Regions from separate parts of the Alicyclobacillus fodiniaquatilis genome, predicted to be linked through region 1. Evidence: riboswitches for the same ligand, from Rfam matches in the RefSeq annotation. Region 1 holds a riboswitch; each other region holds the start of a gene.

Region 1 (4,623 bases):
AATGAGTATCAGTAAAATCGGTATCATTCCAGCCTATCTCTGCAAAATTTTGATCGTACAAATCTATGGCTTTTAAGGCAAAACTGGCTTTAGGGGCATAGCGTCCATGTGCGTGATCCGGTGTACATTTCCAAGTGCCTGCTTGAGTTCCGAGTTCTACCGTTTGCCCTGATTTTTGCACAACCGTCCCCCAAGCGATCATGCCTGCCCCGGATTGCATGGACATAAACGTCTTGTGGCCAAAATAGTTCACCTGAACCGCAATTACGTTTTTACCGGGTCGCAAGTACGGCGCGATGTCATGCGTGTCATACTGTGGAAAGTGCGGATCAAAGCGAACTGGACCAAATTGGAGAAACTGTCCATTGATAAATAACTGATACGAGGTGTCCGCAAAAATGTTCAACTCCGCAGATTCTACGCTGTCCTCAATCAAAAAGTCCTTACGAAACCTGGCAAATAAATTTCGTCCTTGACCTGTGGAATCACACCAGACAAATTTCGCCTCTTTTGGCTTGGACATCATTGATCTCCTCCCTGCAAATCATGAATGATCCACTTTGGGTTTAAGCGCTTTCATCCTTTTCTCGACGACTTAGAAGATTGAACCCGCGATACAAACCACCGACTGGTTCTCATGCTGTAGACGGTACTGCGCTACATGACAACACATATTCCAATGTATATATCCAAGCACTCGTAACAAAATATCTTATTAATCAAAAGTTAACACAAATAAACGGTACGATTCAATTGTTTTTAAGGAAGCCAGTTAGTTGAAGCAGGCGTTAATATAGACAGTTGTCAAAGGCCCTCAGGATCAAGGCCTAACGAGCTCATTTTTGCTGATACTGAGTTGAAGGATATCCGTTAACCGGAATGATGGCATCACAGGCACAAAACGATTTCAACAGATTTTTGTACCACATAAATTGGCGTACAATATATGTAACAGTCAAATCCTTCTTTAAAAGGAGCTATCTCATGGCTACGATTGATGATTTTTTAAAACTTGACCTTCGTGTTGGCACCGTTGTAGAAGCAGAACCCTTTCCAGAGGCACGTATTCCAGCGATCAGAATGAAAATCGATTTTGGCGATTTTGGAATGAAACGTTCGAGCGCACAGATTACAAAACGATATACGCCTGAATCGATTGTAGGTCGGCAAGTCGTCGCCGTCGTGAACTTCCCGCCAAGGCGAATCGCTGGATTTGAATCAGAGGTGTTGGTCCTTGGTGGGGTTCCAGAGAAAGGTGATGTGATATTGCTTCAGCCTGATGGTGATGTTCCAAATGGAACACCCATTGCCTGAAGCTAATTTACTAGGAGATAAATTATTAGGAGATAGATCAGATGCACAAATTCTACATTGCGTCGAGCTTTCGAAATATTGATGCTGTTCATTACGTAAGCCAACATTTGAAGAGTAAAGGTTACATTCAAACTTACGATTGGACCGAAAACTCTGAATCCCACCACACTCTGGCCTTTACTTTTGAAGACCTGAAACACATTGGGCAAAAAGAAAAGCAAGCTGTATTGGACGCTGATATTTTAATTGTATTGTTGCCAGGTGGAAAAGGAACCCATGTTGAATTAGGGATTGCACTTGGACACGGAAAGCGGATTTTTCTTCACTCACCTGACCAGGCGATAAATCAGCTCGAAGCGACAAGCACTTTCTATCATTTGCCTGAAGTTGAAAAAAGCTATGGGAGTTTGGATGATTTGGTGGAAAAAGTAACCGCATGATGACGCTTGATGGGAAACTGTGTGATAGGTGTGAACCATAGTTCCGGTATTACTTTTAACTAGCAAAACACTTGGGGGGCAAGGAAAATGACCCAAGATTTCACCATTCGGAACGGAGAAGTCGATGATAAATCCCTTATTCAGAAATATGGAGAAATTGATCCTGAATGGGCACTGAACGAAGGACTTCTTGCGGTAGCTTTTTCCGACACCAGTTTTCATGTTTTTATTGCTGAGACGTCAAAAGAAGCCGTGGGGTACGGATTGATGCGTATGGAGCGTGGCTCAAATCGTGACGCCATGATTTATGTTGTCTATATCTCGAAGCATGCCCGCCGTCAGGGATATGGCATGGCTTTGATGAATCACATGCTCGAAACTGCAGCAAATTCAAACTGCAAAATCGTTCGCTTAATGGTCAATGTTGATAACGTTTCGGCGTGTACTCTATACAAGAATCTTGGTTTTACTGAGCGCAGGATAGAGATGCACTTGAACTTGGAAAACAAATAGCGTCCTTATTCTATCGTATCAACGGCGATTTCCAACGGCATATATACCTGAAAATCGCTTTCGCAAAATCGCTCTCAAAGTATGCAAATCGTTCAATACACGTTTCACATCCGGGTGATGAAGAATTGACAAGAAAACCGCTAGCATTGCTCACAGTCATCTTCGCGTTGTTTTTGAGTGGTTGTGCACAAAAACAAAATGAGAATAGCTCCATGCATGCCGCTCCTCAAGTGCGTACAAAAGAAACTCAACCGCGCAATGTCCTTTTGGCCCTACATTCCGATAATAGCGAACACGAAACTTTTATCTGTAACGCCTTCTTAATCATGTACACAGTCCAATCCGTATCGTACTACTCAATTGAAAGCAGCCCTAAAGGTGAGTCCCAAGCAGGATGCTTTGGGACTCACGATGATGCACGTTTGTTCGTGTTACCCAAAAAGTGAAGGTAACACAAAACCTATCGTTCTGTTTTATGTACTGATATCTTTATAAATTGATCTCTACTTATATACCGGGATTGGTTGATTTTACATAAAGAGGTCCCCAGTAGTATGGGTCGTTTAAATCTCGTATCTGAACACCCTGTGATGAGGTCGCAGAGATAAATTGACTATTCCCGACGTAAATACCAACATGCGAAATCTCTTGCCCATCCGTATTAAAGAAGACAAGATCACCAGGTTGTAGATTTGACTTTGCTATCGTTTGTCCAATTTGTGCTTGATCAGCTGCTGTCCTGGGAAGAGATATGCCAAAATGTGCGAACACTGTTTGAACCAAGCCAGAACAGTCGATTCCCTTCGAGGATTCTCCTCCCATTTGATACGGTGTACCGATAAATTGTTTTGCGTAGCTAACGATTTGTTGGCCAGAAACAGCGGAAGGACTAGACACCTCATAATCAGTTAAAAGAATTTGCGTGTCATTTGATATGTTCCATGTTGTTCCGTTCCATTGTGATTTAATGCCCAAACAATTAAGAATCTGCATGATGTACCATATGGGCATGTATGTAGTTTGATTCCCGGAGCTAGGATCTACATTAACAATTTGATTGATCCTCTGAACAAAGGTTCCGTTTATATAAATTGAACTAGAACCATTGTCGACATGTAGATCACTTACATTTGGAGTATGAGATGTGCTGAGGTTCCAAACAGGACTTTTCCATGTACTATGAATATTGGCGTTATCGAGTGCTTGCATGATGTACCAAATTGGCATATACGTTGTACCATCATGCACGACGGCAGACGGTTTTGAAACAATTTTCCCGTTCAATGCGATGGATTTTTGCTGTAAAGCTGGACGATTGGTACTCGCAAATGCTGTAAGAGGATTGACAGTGACCGCAATACTAGCACAAACGGCACTAGTACGTAGAGACATAAGGACTTTTTTCTTCAATCTTTCGGCTCCTTCTGAGTCCTACGAGGTTAGTTGTCGGGTTCGGGAGAAGGCTCCCCTACACGATTCGCGATTCACCCCAGTTAAATCGTCCCCCGTTCTTGCGATTCGGACATTTAATCTCAATATTCAGTTGACTGGACAATTTGATTGAAAGGATTTATCTCAGTAATATTAAGATTCGTATGAAAGGTAGCAACTTTAAGGGTCAAGCATGTAACACATGGGCGCATGATAGTTACAAATGCGCTCGGCAACCACCATTACAGTACGCTCTGGTAAGAAACATCATGGAATTGCTCTCTGGGAGAGGGTTATCACATATGTGGGATGAATTCTATTCAAAGGGTTATGGGTAAAAGCTGGGTGTTATGGGTTACTGTTGGGTGTTTATGTATCTTTCATCAATATCTCCAAGAGCGTTTTTTCAGGTGTTTCAGCCCCAGCAGGGGCAGGGGCCGACTGGATCGATCCCCTATTTTAATCCTGATATTGTCACCAAATCGCAAAATTAATAAACCTTTTATATGGAAATGCGGGCTTCTTGTATCGTTCCACTATTTTCTGTGATGCGAAGGATGTTTATGTCCCCTTGGTGATGTATGCCTCTTTAACGATTTTATCCTAGGACGCCGCCTTTTCGTCGGATGTATAGCCTGACTTTTTTTATAAGCTGCAGTCGCAACCCCCTGCGATGCTGGATAAGGGCCAACATCAAATTTTTCTGGTTTCACCCCCGACTCGGCAATTTGGACGATATCTTTAAAGATTTTTGCCGCATTAGCCGATGGGTCAAGTGGTGACATCGTTAAATGGTATTGAGGAGACGATTTATCGTACCCAATGTAGACAGACCCGACAATATTCGGGGTGTATCCATCAAACCAGGCATTCCTAACCCAATTGGACTCCCCAGTCAGTCCAGGACTGTACTGAACGGTCCCTG
Region 2 (4,623 bases), on a different contig from region 1:
CGTTGTAACTAGCATTCAGCAGGTTGCTACTAGATAAAAGGGAAGTGATTTGTATCAGACATCGGTGGATCAATTGGCGAAAAGTACTGCTCTGGTTTATCGTCCTCTTTATTATTTCAGTGTCGTTGTGGTTAGGTGGTTGGGGTGTGGCGTCGAGTGTTTTGGGCGTTGCACTCCAAGTGGTGATCGAAATGCTGGCTATGATCCTCCAGTTTGCTGCTCTTTTCTGGTTCATGGCCCGGGGACGCACATATTGGATTTTACCTCGTGAGACTGGTGTCTCTTGGGACGATTATCGGGGTAACCCAGAAATCGTTGAGAATGCTGAGCGGATTGTTACGTTATTGAAGGGCGTCAAAGAATTCAAGGAGATGGGCGGCGAGGTCATCCGAGGACTGCTCCTCTGTGGACCGCCAGGTACCGGTAAATCATACCTAGCTCAGGTGATTGCGAACGAAGCGCAGGTCCCTTTTGCTTACGCTTCAGCGCCAAGCTTTCAAAACATGTTCTTTGGTGTGGGGAATCTGAAGGTGATGGGCCTGTACAGAAAGGCTAGGAAGCTGGCGAAAGTGTACGGAGCTTGCATCATCTTCATCGACGAGATAGATGCTATTGGATTAAAGAGACAACAGGGTGGGATTGGTGGTTTGCTGGGCATGGGCGGAGGAAGCGGCCTTCTTAATGAGCTACTCTTGCAGCTTGATCCGCCAAACATTGACACTTCGCGGTTTGCCAGGTTTCTTCGTGGACTCGGTTTGAGGCGAAAGAAAGCTGAGCGGCCGGCAGTGTTGACTATCGGGGCCACGAATCTACCTGACGTACTAGATTCGGCGTTAATCCGGCCCGGACGCTTTGACAGGCAGGTATGGGTGGATTTCCCGGATTATGATGGACGGGTGGACGTCTTCAACTACTACCTTCAGAAGGTCAAGTGTGAACCTAGTTTGACTTCAGAGCGGGCGGCATTGGATGCGATTGGGTATAGCCCTGCACAAATCAAACATATCGTCAATGAATCAGTCGTGATTGCCCATCAGCGGGGCGCTCTGGCCGCCGCTTACGAGGATTTCCGGATGGCTATGGAGACCTATGAGTGGGGGCTGAAACAGCCGCTTCGCTCCATGCGAGAGGATGAGAAACGGAACATTGCCTACCACGAGGCCGGTCATGCGGTGACCCAGTACTTACTGAAGCCTCACGACCGTGTGTGGAAGGTAACCATCATCCGCCGAGGTGGCGCGCTCGGTCTGGCCGCCACGAAGCCTACGCATGAGAGGTATAACCGCAGTGACAGTGAGATGCTGGCAGAAATCCAAGTCTGTTTGGCGGCTCGGGCAGCGGAAGAGGAGTTCCTGGGAAAGAAATTAAACGGCGTCACCTCTGACCTGCAGCAGGCGACTGAGATAGCCGGCGCGTACCTTGGCCTGGTGGGAATGGGCGATGAGTTGTTCAGTTGGCTTGCGATAGGCTCGCGGATAGATGGGCTTAAGGCGCTTCGGCCCAAAATCAATGAGCTGTTGAAGGACCAGATGGCTCAAGTAAAGCAACTGCTACAGGAACATGCTGAATTCGTCCACAAGATTGCGAATCAGTTGTTGAAGCAGGGAGATCTGACTGGCGAGGAAGTTGAACAGATTTATGTGCGACTGTATGGCCGAAACCGGCCAGAACCATATGAGATAAAGCAGCAAGCCTTTTGCGTTTCGCATGCAGCGAAGGCATCGGAAAATGATGAGGAGTTCAACGAGGATTCCGAACAAAACCCGTTGGTAGAGTTGACAACATCGTTTGAAAGCCAATAAGGAACACAATTATCGACCTGGAAGCGAGCTAGGTTTACACTTTATGACCAACTGTTTCCGTTGTGTCCGGCGGTTCGAACGCATCAACATTCATCAAAAAAGCGCGCGATGGCGCGGCTTTATAAAAAGAGATCGCTCTTTTGAGTGATCTCTTTTAGCGCAAGTACAACTTGATTGCACTTGAGTTTCACCCAAGCAACGAGTAGGGTGTCTGATATGTTCTATCAATGATGGTGGTGATGCCCTTTCTGCGGATTTGTGATGGAAAAACCGTCTTGAGTTGCGTCGTAATCAATGACAATGCCATTCAAGAATTCATGATTGCTTTCAAGCAATACTTCAATTCCAGGTGTCGTCGCGTTGATTAAATCATCAGGTTTTTGATAATCAAGACTCATCCCGTAATGGGCATGATCCCCGTGCGCGTGAGTGACATAAACCCGCAGTTTTAAATTCTTATCCGTTTGTTCTCGGAGAATACTCAGTATCTGCTTCTTAGCTGATGGTGTGATTTTGCACTGCATCAACGATTCGCCACCTTATTTAAATTTAAGTTCTATACTATCATAACAATCTGTCAAATTTGCTCCACGGCCTCCTCTGCGATATTCACAACACGAGATGCTTTGTGACCAATCAAAAAGCCATTTATATCGCCTGCATGTATGTAATGAAAAAGGGCTCAACCATGTCTTGGTTGAGCCCTTGATTTCTCCGTGTTTAGTACATTTTTTTGACTGCGCTTAAGTGTTTATACCAGTAAGAACCTGGTTTAACGCTAAGATAGCCCACTTTACCAAGCCCACCGCCACATTGGATCATTTCTCCGTTACCGACATATATACCAGAATGACCGCCGTCATTGAATGACAATAAATCTCCAGATTGCATATCGGATTTCGGTTCATCATAACCGACAGATGTATACTGTTTCGTGGAGAATGTTGTAATTTTATAACCTAGCGCATGATGATAAACGTAGGCTGTAAAATTCGAACAGTCAAAGCCATATTGTCCACGATCTTCGTTGTGTCCCCAGATGTACGGTGTGCCCAATTTGCTTTCTGCCACTTTCAGAACAGCGTCTGTCTTCGCCTGAGTTGATGCATTCTCACTCGCCAACGGAGTCATGTTATGATCGATGGTCACACCTGGTGGCAATGTTGCTGCCATTGCGATCGATGTGCCAATGGAAAATACACACGCCATACCAAAAAATGCAGAAATCACGCTTTTCTTATTCAAATTATTCCTCCTTGTGCCTCCGAGGTTAGTTGACGGGTTCGGTGGAGAATGCCCCTACCTGTTTGTTGTGGCAACCAGGATTCACCCCAAAAAAATAAGTCCCCCGTACCTGTATCACAGGATTCGGCATGATTGTTTCGGAACCTATGTTATCACGGTGTTTTGTCAATGGAACTAGAGGATTAGTGGATAAAAAAGAGGATGATGGTGGTAGTGGAAATTCATTCAGATGTGGACGATATGCGGTCAACCGCTTGGCCACGTCGATGGCGCACACTCCAAAGTAAGCGTTCAGGGTCAAGGCGTTTCCGGTACGCTTTTTTAGGTGATTACTGCGTTTTCGATACCAAATGTGGTTGTTCAGATTTTGTTAAGATCTAAAGAATATAATTGAATTTGGGCTTAAGGAGAGACTGATGATTTCTAGACATTTGTATCCTGACTCAGGCTTCGGTATTCGCTGATGTTCATTTTCATTTAATGGAGACCAAAATTCTTAACCTTTCATGTCCTCGGGATTCTTTGTTAGTTTTAAATCGTGCGTATGTAGATTCTGAAGTCCAACTCAAATCGTATGACCAAGCATGGGGGAATGTCAAGTCTAACTAGTTGAAAATCTGGTTTTGGATCATATCGTTATAAGTCATTTTTTAGATTATTTGGAAAGAGGGTTATATTGGGTGAAAAGAAAAAAATGGGCAAATGCGATCAACTTGACCACAATGGTTTCGAGTCTCGTTGCTACTGCCGTGATGGACGTAAATACCACATTTGCTGCGACAAGTTCCAATACGAGCAATTACCAAGTCTCATCTTCAGTCAATGGTCATGCGTTGGGGAAGACTCAAGCATTCACGCTACATAAAACCACTTATTATTCTACGGATGAAGTTATCACATTGTTGGGATCTGTCGGTTTGGAGCCACAGTGGACTGAGACCAACGGGCAGTTTTCGCTGAAGCTGACCAGCTCGACGAAACTTGCTGGGAAAGTGAAAGTGCTCAATGGCAAAACGGGAAACGTGAATGTATATGTGAATGGGACGTTAGTGGCTACACATATTGACAGTGTTGTTCGACAGAGTGGCGGAGAACAAGTGAGATATCTGCCATTGTGGGACATTCAGCAAGTGCTCAAAGCCATCAATATGAAATCGACGTGGAACGGAAACACGAAGGCTTTAAAAGTACAGGCGCCGCATTTTTATGGTATCCCGGGACCGACTGGTGCAACGGGAGCCACGGGAGCAACCGGCGCGACAGGCGCTACCGGACCGCAAGGGCCAACAGGCACGACCGGATCACAAGGATCAACAGGGGCGCGTGGTAGCGTAGGACCGACAGGTGCCACGGGATCGCAAGGAGCCACGGGACCGACAGGTGCCACGGGATCGCAAGGAGCCACGGGAGCGACAGGCGCCACGGGATCGCAAGGGGTCACAGGGGCCACCGGATCGCAAGGAGCCACGGGAGCAACCGGAGCCACGGGAGCAACCGGAGCAACCGGAGCCACGGGAGCAACCGGAGCCACGGGAGCAACCGGAGCCACGGGAGCAACCGGAGCAACTGGAGCCAC
Region 3 (4,623 bases), on a different contig from region 1:
CCTGCACGAACTCATCGTCCAATTCACGGAGCACTTTCCGCTTGATATCGTGCAACACGACATGGAACTTAGCCGCTTTATCTTGCAATGACTTTACGTGGTAATCCTCTGGGAAAGTCACTTCGATATCGCGCGATTCTCCTGTTTTCAGACCAATCAACTGATCTTCGAAGCCGCCGATGAACGTGCCAGATCCGATTTCCAATTGGAAGTTTTCAGCTTCTCCGCCTTCAAACGGTTCATCATCCACAGTTCCGCGGAAATCAATGCTCACTGTGTCCCCGTTTTCAATGGCGCCATCTTCCACAACTTCGATTTCAGCATGGCTTTTGAGCACCTGCTCAATTTCTTGGTCGATGGTCTCATCGGTGACATCGAATGACTTATCTTGAATTTCGATACCCTTGTACTCGCCCAATGTCACTTCCGGTTTCACCGTGACAGTCGCTTTAAAAATGAACGGCTTTCCTTGTTCTAGCTGAACGACATCCACACTTGGACGATCCACCGGTTCAATTCCAGCTTCCTCCACAGCTTCTTGATAAGCTTGTGGCAAAAGCAAATCAACCGCGTCTTGGTACAGTGCTTCCACACCAAACTTCGCTTCAAAAATCCGGCGCGGTACTTTGCCTTTGCGGAACCCTGGAATATTTACATTTTTACTCACCTTTTTGAAAGCATCGTTCAATGCGTTGGCAAATCGGTCACTTGCGACCTCTACTTCCAATACGCCAACGTTGACCTCTGTCTTCTCCCACTTTGCTGTCATGAAAAAACGTCCTCCTAACAGTCAATGATCTGCGCATAAGCAAACCACAATCTTCAAATCGCCAACAATATCCTTATATAGCCCGGCTCATGAGGACTGATATAAAGCAGACCCCGCCCCACAGCGCGAGCCTATGTATCGCAAGCTGATGCCCAATCTGCGAAGTGAGCATCCCAGCGTGGGATGCTCACGAAATTGCCAGCGTGGCGTCCCAGAAGGGGCTCAAACCCCTGACCCACAGCTCACTTTAGAAGGCCGATAAAGCCACGTGGCAAGAGTAACCCAATTGGCGTAAATCCCCCGGTTTTATAGGGGTTTGCGATTTTTGATTATCCATTACTTATCATCTTTTGTCAACCGTATTCAGTCTTTGTGCCCGTATCGTTCCCAAGCGATAAGATGCAGATGCATGTCTATACTGATATCTCCAAAGCCGAGTTTCCTGGCGTCGCGCCATCTGCAATACAGGCAATTGATTACTTGGGCAATTGAAAAGGCAATGTGCTTACAACGACTTCACGGTGTCTCAACATCCACGCCCGTATCAGTAACGACGACTGATTATGCAGAATTTGGTGCCACCATTTTTTAGGGATGAATTGACCGATCAACAGTTGGATATGATCAGGTTTCCCGTTTTCATAATTCTCCAGTCTCTTGATAAAGCGAGACAGCGGGATAAGCAGCGAGCGATACTCGCTCTTCACAGTGACTAGGCGACATGGCGCTCCCCACTCCGCCCACTTCTTTTCCATCAGTTCAATAGACTCATCATCAAATCCGATATATAGCGCTACCACATCGGTTGTCGTACTCAAGGCAAAAGATACCGTTTGTCGAACAATCTGGTGGACACTTGACACAAGTACAATCGAAATGACGCGATGCTTCAACGGCGGTGAATGTTCGATATCAATTCGAAGGGCATCTGCCACGTCGTTGTAGTGCTTGCGAATTCGCATCGCCAGAAAGACCAAAATCGGCAGAATGACAAGAACGATCCACGCTCCGCTTGTAAACTTTGTCACAGCAACCACGACGGATACCACCGCGGTTACGATCGCGCCGATCAGATTGATAACCGCCTTCACTTTCCAACCGCGCCCCTTGACCTTCGTCCAACGCCGTGTAAGGCCGAGTTGAGCAATCGTAAATGCAAGAAATACGCCAATAGAGTACAAGGGAATCAGGGCGTTTGTCTGAGCGCTAAAAACCTCTACTAAAAGGATGGACAATGCAGCCAGCACAATCATGCCATTCGAGTAGCCTAGTCTGTCTCCTCGTATGACCAATGCCCGTGGCAGAAAACCGTCGGCCGCAACGAGCGCTGAAAGCTGTGGAAAACCTGTAAATGTGGAGTTTGCGGCCAAGATTAAAACAAGGAACGTGGCCCATATGATGACTTGATAGATAATGCCGTGTCCGAAGTATATCAAAAGCAGTTGCGAAAGCATGGTGTTATTCTGACTGACAGAGACACCCTGTACGTATAAACTGTATGAATAACCAAGCAGTGTGACTGACGTCACAATCCCTAAAGACACGTAGGCTTTTATGGCGCCTGATTTTGATTCGCGGAAAATGGGAACAGCATTCGAAATCGTTTCTATACCTGTCAACGACGAACAGGCCGAACTGAATGCCTTTAGGAGAAGCAACAGCGTCAGCCCTTGAGGGATCGTTCCCCACGTGGGCGTGTGTGTTTGTACAAACCCATGCTTCAATTCATTCGCAAAACCCGTTCCGACCAAAAACAACATGCATACCATAAAGAAGATGGTTGGCGCGGAAAAGATTTTTGCAGATTCGCTCACGCCACGCAGATTGACAAAAAGTATAATCAGTACACAGAGCACCGAAAGAGATGTTTCATGCGGAGCTAAAGCTGGGTACGACGATGCCATCGTCTGAATGCCAGATGAAACCGACACTGCTACGGTTAAAACATAGTCGATGAGCAGCGCGCTTGCAGCAATCAAGCCAACCCATTTGCCCTTAAAGTTATCCTTTGCGATAGCATAGGCGCCACCGCCACTCGGATAGGCAATGACACCCATGATATAAGACGTGATGAGAATGACCAACAACAGAACGGTCGAAGCCGTGATGGGCACAATCATCCATTTCACACCAGGCCCAAGCTTGCTTAATTCCGTAATGCCAGCCTCAGGACCGTACGCGACGGACGAGTACAAATCGGCGGCAAGAATGGGCAACGCAATTCCCCAAAACAACTTCATATGCGATTGGTTCAATTCTCTGGTTCGCAATGGTCTGCCAATCAAGAGTCGCTTTACGTTTCCAAAATTGAATAATGCAAACATCACGGCGACAACAGCCAAACTAATGAGCACGGGGTGCACCCAGGGGATGTCTTTTGTCATTTTTATCTATAACCTCCATTAACTCCTTCTTGATTATTCGTCTCTAGGTTTTTGTTATACATAAAAATGCATAGGAAGCACCCCTCCTGCAACGCCGACGAAGTTAGCTGACGGGTTCGGGTGGCAGTATCACCCGTCCATTTGGATTCACCCCATAATACGTGGTTCCTCCGCTCCCATAGCGGGATTAGGCGTATATCAAATCAACATAGATATTTTACTCCCGTTGTAGAGGATATCAACATGGACGGTTTTTGCGACCTTCATTTACTTAGCGCATTTGGAGCGTGATCGAACCTAGCGTCGTGTGGGAATGAATTTAAGATAGGTGGTTGAGGGTGTTTCGCAAAAAACGACTACAAGATACTCGTTTTTGGTAACGGTTACAAAATTGATGTTCACAATGCAAGCGATTTACACGGAGAAAAGTTCACATTGCAAGCGTTTCACTCCCAACCGCTGTTGGTTGCACAGCCATATACTGTAGTCAACAAGAAGAAAGAGGTGCTGTACCATGCAACCATTCGATACGAAAGCAATGCAATTCGTATACCAAGCTCGGCTAGAATTGGCCGCAAACAATCGCCGTGGTTTTGGGATTGTGAAACCGGCAAACACAAACAACTTTTTCCGCAAGCTGTGGAAGACAATCACTGAACCAAACTCACGAGTCGAAACCAACCGCAAGTTCGGAAAGAAGTCAATTTCCTGATGTAGGGAATTGGCTTCTTTCTTTTTTACGCTTGCACATTTACCTCTACCCTGCTTCACCTCCTATATACGTCACTCCAATCGTGAGAATAAGATCGGCACTTTGGTGCCGTGCCATCCGCAATGCCTTGATTGACTGGCATTTTCATGATTCTGCTTGTGCAGGACGCATCACGCATGGCGGTCTGCAAAAAGCATGCCGCTTTTATTCTGCTTGCACTTATCCATTCAGTTCATTTTTCCGAATCACTACTGAGCGGTCGCTGTTTAAATTCCACCTTTGCACTGGTGTACATGCCCGTACAAGCCTTTTGAAATCCACATAAGATGTGGCATCAAATAAAAAGAGGTGAAAACAGATGACCGCTTTACTTGATGCTCGTACCTCCCAAAACGCCAGCACTGCGGGTTCTATCGCCGTCCCTATCCTTGTAATTGATACACCACAACTATTCGGTCAAGTCGGGTTGAATCTGTACAATGCGCCAACAGACAGCACAATTGACGTACAATTTTCAGGAGTCATTGCGGTACAACTCCCTCTTGCGCTCGTCGCCATCACCATCACAGTTGTCCGTGGAACATTGTCAACTGATCCAGTCGTATTCTCGCAGAGTTCCACATTTGATCTATCCGTCTTGGCGCCGCAAGATATTGCTTTCAGCGGTTCGGATTTCAATGTACCTCACGTTGCCAACCAGCCGTATACCGCATTTATATCCTCAAACCTGCTGGGTACCATTCGTGTAGGTCCTGAAA
Region 4 (4,623 bases), on a different contig from region 1:
TGCGAGCCTTGACCAATTGCCCGCATCTGCAGCTATCGGCACGTTTGGCGCCACTTATTATTCCAGCAATGCAAAGGCGCAAAGTGATTTTAATACAGAGTTCTCGGTCAAAAAGATTCAAAGCGCGGGGACCGTGAATGGCTTCATGAAGCAATATAGAACCGGCAAAGAATACGATATGGGCAGTCCGTCGAACTACCAACTGCCGCAGGATGTCATTGAGTGGCAGGAGGGCGATTGGACGATTGATGTGTTTGGCGCGCCTTCGCTCGATCTCAACAATACAGCAAAGCAACTGGATGATTTCCTAAAGACCAACGCGCTACCGCCGACAGAAGGACACATTTTGGTGGATCCCAATCTGACGGGCAATCCTGTCACACAAATCGGCTGGGTGTTTGGCAATACATTTTACGTGTGTGACGCTTCCTCAATGATGAATGCGTTGCAGATGGCCGTCTCGATGCGGGAATATGATAGTTACAAAGTGACGCCGTAGTGCGAAAGGGGAAAGCTACACTCAGCTCAGGCTGAAGACTGATTTCAGATGAGTGCGAAAGGCGTATGATGAAATCAAAATTAAGTACCTCCCGAAAAGAGAGGGTCAAATCTATGCAAATACCCGGCTATTATATGACGAGGCCAGCCCAAAATGATGAAAACACTGCCGATTTTGAGCGGATCTACTATGACATGATGGCGCAAGACGGCGCGGCGGAAATCAATTACACACTGACGGCGCCGAAGTGGCAGTTTCTTTGTTATCTAGCAGAAAAGAAAAACCTCTTGCTACACGGATCCGCGAACGCGGCAATTGCGGAATTTGAACCACGCCAGTCGAATGATGTCGATGAATTTGGCAACCGTTGTGCGATTTATGCGGCATCTGACGGCTTATGGCCGATGTATTTTGCCATTGTCAACCGGGATGTTGTCACTTCACTGGTCAATGCTTGTTTTCATGTGCGTTCAGGGGACGGGCACGCTGCGGAAACATATTACTATTTCTCGGTGAACCAAGCGGCATTCGCACAAGGTCCTTGGCAGAATGGGATGATTTATCTTCTTCCACGCGATACGTTTGAACAACAAATTATGGAGCCATACAATGGTCTAGCGATTGAAAGCACACAGTGGGCCAGCGCAGTTGCAGTCAAACCACTCGCTAAACTGGCTGTTACACCGGATGATTTCCCCTTTTTGGACCAAGTGAACGGTCATGATCCGCAACTGGTCTCGGAGCGCGCTGCGCGCAATCCAGACGGATTCCCTTGGCGGGAATAGCGCCGGATAGACAGGATTAGGTGTGTAAAACGAAAAACCGTCCTTTGGCAGGACGGCTTTAGAATGATACAAATTCTCGCTTCATCTATATCTACATCAGGCTCCTCATGGAGCGTTTCTACTCCATCACTTTATGACTAAAGTGCATTTTTACGCTCTCAATGGTATCGCCAGCAATAAAGATTTTTGCATCTGGCGTGGTGAATCGGATCACGCGGTTTTCACCGTCAAATTCGGTATCGCCGAGGTGAATCTCATATGTATCCCCGGCGTCCGTCGTAATGATGAGTTCGCCCCATTGCTTCAATTGTTCATGCACTTCCTCCATTTTCATCATACCAATCACCTCGTGTACTTTTTTATTTCACAACAAGAACGTGGGTTGATGCTTCTTGTACAACTTTTTGGCTTACACTACTACTGAGTAGTTTCTCTAGCAGGCCTTTGTCTTTGTTTCCGACGACAATTAAGTCGATTTTTTCATGCTCTGCATACTGACTGATTTCATGTGCGGGGTCTCCCCATTTTAAAACCAGCTTCGGTTCAACGCCTACTGTAAATAATCGTTTGCGGGCTTGCTCCAGAATCTGATACCCTTCTTGTTCTAGGTCCGCTTGAACGTCGCTTGAATTGACTACATACCCTGTTCCCACGCCGAGACTGTTGACAGGACGGAGAACGTGGAAAAGCGTAATGACACGGTTTTTATTTTCCTCACACATTTGGAAAACCTCGTGCATAATGACATCCATCGTCTCTGCATCGTCAACCGGTACAAGTATACGTCTATACATATTCTCTCCTCCCAACTATCTAGAATCGAGATGGTGTACGACAAAAACCCCGCAGGTGTTCCTGCGGGGGAGCGGAGTTGGCTGGGGTGAAGGGCAAATATACGCCTCTCTTAAAGCTGACGAAGTTAGCTGTCGGATTCGGGATAAGAGATTCCCTACCAGTCAAAGACTGGATTCACCCCAATGGAATGGTTCCTCCGCTTCCTTTCGGAACTAAGCTTATGCGTTATAAAGTTTTACGGCACTGCGGAAAAGTCTAGTGTATCAGCATCTCAATGTTGATCAACGATTCAATCTTTGTGTGTTTTCTTTTGCGGCATTGAGCGCCTGTATGACGAACAGGGTGTAAACGGTACCGATACAAGCCGTTGCGACGATGAATCCAACCATTCATCAGTCCACCTCCTGCGCCGTTTTGCGCGGAGGGGCGTAATATTTCGATAAACGCTTGCCATTTGACGGAAAATACCGCTCTGCACGATTGGCGCGACGTAACTTGGTGTCCGCGTCATAGAGAAGTTGCGCATCTACCGACTCGCTTCCATGATACAAATCGATCCATTCTTGCGTTTGCATATATCCGTCTCCTTTCAAATTCGCCTACGAGGTTAGCTGACGGGTTCGGGCTGAAAGGATGCCCTACATGGTTGCGCCATGATTCACCCCACAAGTGGTTCCCCCGTTTCCGATGTGGAATTTGGCGGTTATGCTATAAGATTCGATAGACGAAATAGATTGCTGGGGGTAATTATGAAATTTTTTAGTCAAATTTTGTTGGATCCCCTCAAACCACACAGGTGCCAATAACTTAAGGACTGGATTGCGTTGCATCACGATGTCCGAGAATACCGTTTGTTATTCGCCACGATTTCATTAGATGCTTGCTCACCAACTGGCACAAAATCTCCAACAGATAACCAATCGATCACAATTGTTAAACCTCACAGTACAAGCAAACCAGACTGGATGTCGAAAGTTACTTCTAGAGATATCGAGCGCATCATAATCGGAAGTTCGAATGGCAGCAAATCATTGATCAATCGATCCAATAGAAAGGAAGGAAAACTATATCAACAAGTTCCTCACAATCATTGTGAAATTAAAAGACGGGAAAAGTTTAAGTTTGATTCCGATATTGGTAGAAATACAGAGCGATGATGCGTTGGTACCAGGGCGAAGTTTTGAAGTGAAGCTTACAAATCTCCATACCATCTATTTAAGTGCCCCGGGATGGATGCAGATTATATTTTATCTATGTTTTTTCAGTATGAGGTGCACTGATTTTTAGTAAACACTAATTACCCCAAATCTGTGAGTACCGTTCTCGATAAAGAAAGGTTTCCCAGTTGTAGCACGTGGCAATACACCGCGAACATTTCCTCGGGTTACAGTACTCAAGGGCCATAAGAAATCCTAGCATGGAAATAAGATGAAGAGTGCTGATGTGTTGACCACAAAGATATGACATACGGTGGAGCGATTCTCGGAGGGGATAGAATTGGTAGAGATGTTATTGTTCTTTGTATCGTCCAACATAAAGGTCGCAATCAATTGCAAAAAACAGTCGGTAAGTGAAGCTTATAACTGATTAATCGTTTGTCTCATATATCGTAAAGAAAAGCACTAATACATGCTTTAATGAGTGTCCAAGTTAATATAAGATTCCATTTGTTGAGACACTTCGAGTGGAGAAGGTCCTCGATTTATTCTCTCTTTATTTATCTAATTATTCATAAAAACATGGACGGAGGAGTAATGTTGAAGAGCCCAAAAATGTCAGTGTATGCATGTAGCTTTGTGGCAATGGGAGCCATTGTTGGATTGAGCGCGTGTGGAACTAGTTCTTCTGGAAATTCGTCTAAACAGTCTTCGAATGTAACCTCTTCTAAAACGGTTACATCCAATTCAGGAGCTAAGACAACCCTCACAGTTTTGACATGGGGAAATGACGCTACTACCAACTATCTGTCCCAAACTCTAAAAACACTTAATCCCAAATTGGCTAAGCAGTATACTTTTAAGCCGATTCTTGCAGCTAATGACGACACAGTGTCTAAATACAAACTAGAACTATCTTCTGGGCAAACCGTGCCTGATATCATTCAGATCAATGCCACAGATTTACCTGCTATGTGGAACACGAAGACTATAACCAATTTAACATCCACCATTAAGCCTTATGAGAGTGACATGTTTACCGCTACAAAATTGCTCGTTTCATTCAAAGGTCAGGATTGGGGATTCCCTTATCAAATCAAGACAAAATTATGGTACTACCGCACTGATATGTTTAAGAATGCCGGGATAAACGTAAACAATGTACACACGCTCGGGCAGTTTATCCAGGCAGGAAAGAAGTTACAAAAAAAATATCCAAATAGCTATATTTGGAATCTTGGTGATCCTGTTGCTAGCTACGATCTCGGCATGATTCTTACAGGAAATGGCGGAGAATTCACGAATAGCACTGGAAAATTTGTAATCAACACCAATCCTGGCGTTAAAAATGCGTTCGTTGCACTCAAGCAGCTGTATGACTCGGGCG

The links. A riboswitch is a leader RNA that binds a small molecule or an ion and turns the genes downstream of it on or off. The one in region 1 is predicted to bind cyclic di-AMP.
Region 2: it holds a riboswitch for cyclic di-AMP, as region 1 does, so the genes downstream of both, ACFSB2_RS07835 (C40 family peptidase) here and ACFSB2_RS25850 (C40 family peptidase) in region 1, are expected to answer to the same signal.
Region 3: it holds a riboswitch for cyclic di-AMP, as region 1 does, so the genes downstream of both, ACFSB2_RS09700 (APC family permease) here and ACFSB2_RS25850 (C40 family peptidase) in region 1, are expected to answer to the same signal.
Region 4: it holds a riboswitch for cyclic di-AMP, as region 1 does, so the genes downstream of both, ACFSB2_RS13640 (universal stress protein) here and ACFSB2_RS25850 (C40 family peptidase) in region 1, are expected to answer to the same signal.

The regions. Positions count from the first base shown of each region.
Region 1 covers NZ_JBHUCX010000100.1:46,363-50,985, reverse strand. The annotation lists gene ACFSB2_RS25870 (alpha-L-rhamnosidase-related protein) at 1-523, opposite strand, end outside; gene csaA (chaperone CsaA) at 985-1,314, shown strand; gene ACFSB2_RS25860 (group-specific protein) at 1,356-1,754, shown strand; gene ACFSB2_RS25855 (GNAT family N-acetyltransferase) at 1,842-2,267, shown strand; gene ACFSB2_RS25850 (C40 family peptidase) at 2,775-3,677, opposite strand; cyclic di-AMP (ydaO/yuaA leader) riboswitch at 3,681-3,801, opposite strand; gene ACFSB2_RS25845 (transglycosylase domain-containing protein) at 4,235-4,623, opposite strand, start outside.
Region 2 covers NZ_JBHUCX010000020.1:320,084-324,706, reverse strand. The annotation lists gene ACFSB2_RS07845 (AAA family ATPase) at 147-1,802, shown strand; gene ACFSB2_RS07840 (HesB/IscA family protein) at 2,027-2,326, opposite strand; gene ACFSB2_RS07835 (C40 family peptidase) at 2,523-3,047, opposite strand; cyclic di-AMP (ydaO/yuaA leader) riboswitch at 3,047-3,186, opposite strand; gene ACFSB2_RS07830 (exosporium glycoprotein BclB-related protein) at 3,728-4,623, shown strand, end outside.
Region 3 covers NZ_JBHUCX010000024.1:75,185-79,807, reverse strand. The annotation lists gene tig (trigger factor) at 1-769, opposite strand, end outside; gene ACFSB2_RS09700 (APC family permease) at 1,246-3,153, opposite strand; cyclic di-AMP (ydaO/yuaA leader) riboswitch at 3,231-3,357, opposite strand; gene ACFSB2_RS09695 (hypothetical protein) at 3,668-3,865, shown strand; gene ACFSB2_RS09690 (hypothetical protein) at 4,224-4,623, shown strand, end outside.
Region 4 covers NZ_JBHUCX010000035.1:80,686-85,308, reverse strand. The annotation lists gene ACFSB2_RS13655 (hypothetical protein) at 1-499, shown strand, start outside; gene ACFSB2_RS13650 (hypothetical protein) at 613-1,284, shown strand; gene ACFSB2_RS13645 (hypothetical protein) at 1,403-1,621, opposite strand; gene ACFSB2_RS13640 (universal stress protein) at 1,644-2,078, opposite strand; cyclic di-AMP (ydaO/yuaA leader) riboswitch at 2,179-2,308, opposite strand; gene ACFSB2_RS13635 (hypothetical protein) at 2,472-2,654, opposite strand; cyclic di-AMP (ydaO/yuaA leader) riboswitch at 2,661-2,791, opposite strand; gene ACFSB2_RS13630 (ABC transporter substrate-binding protein) at 3,837-4,623, shown strand, end outside.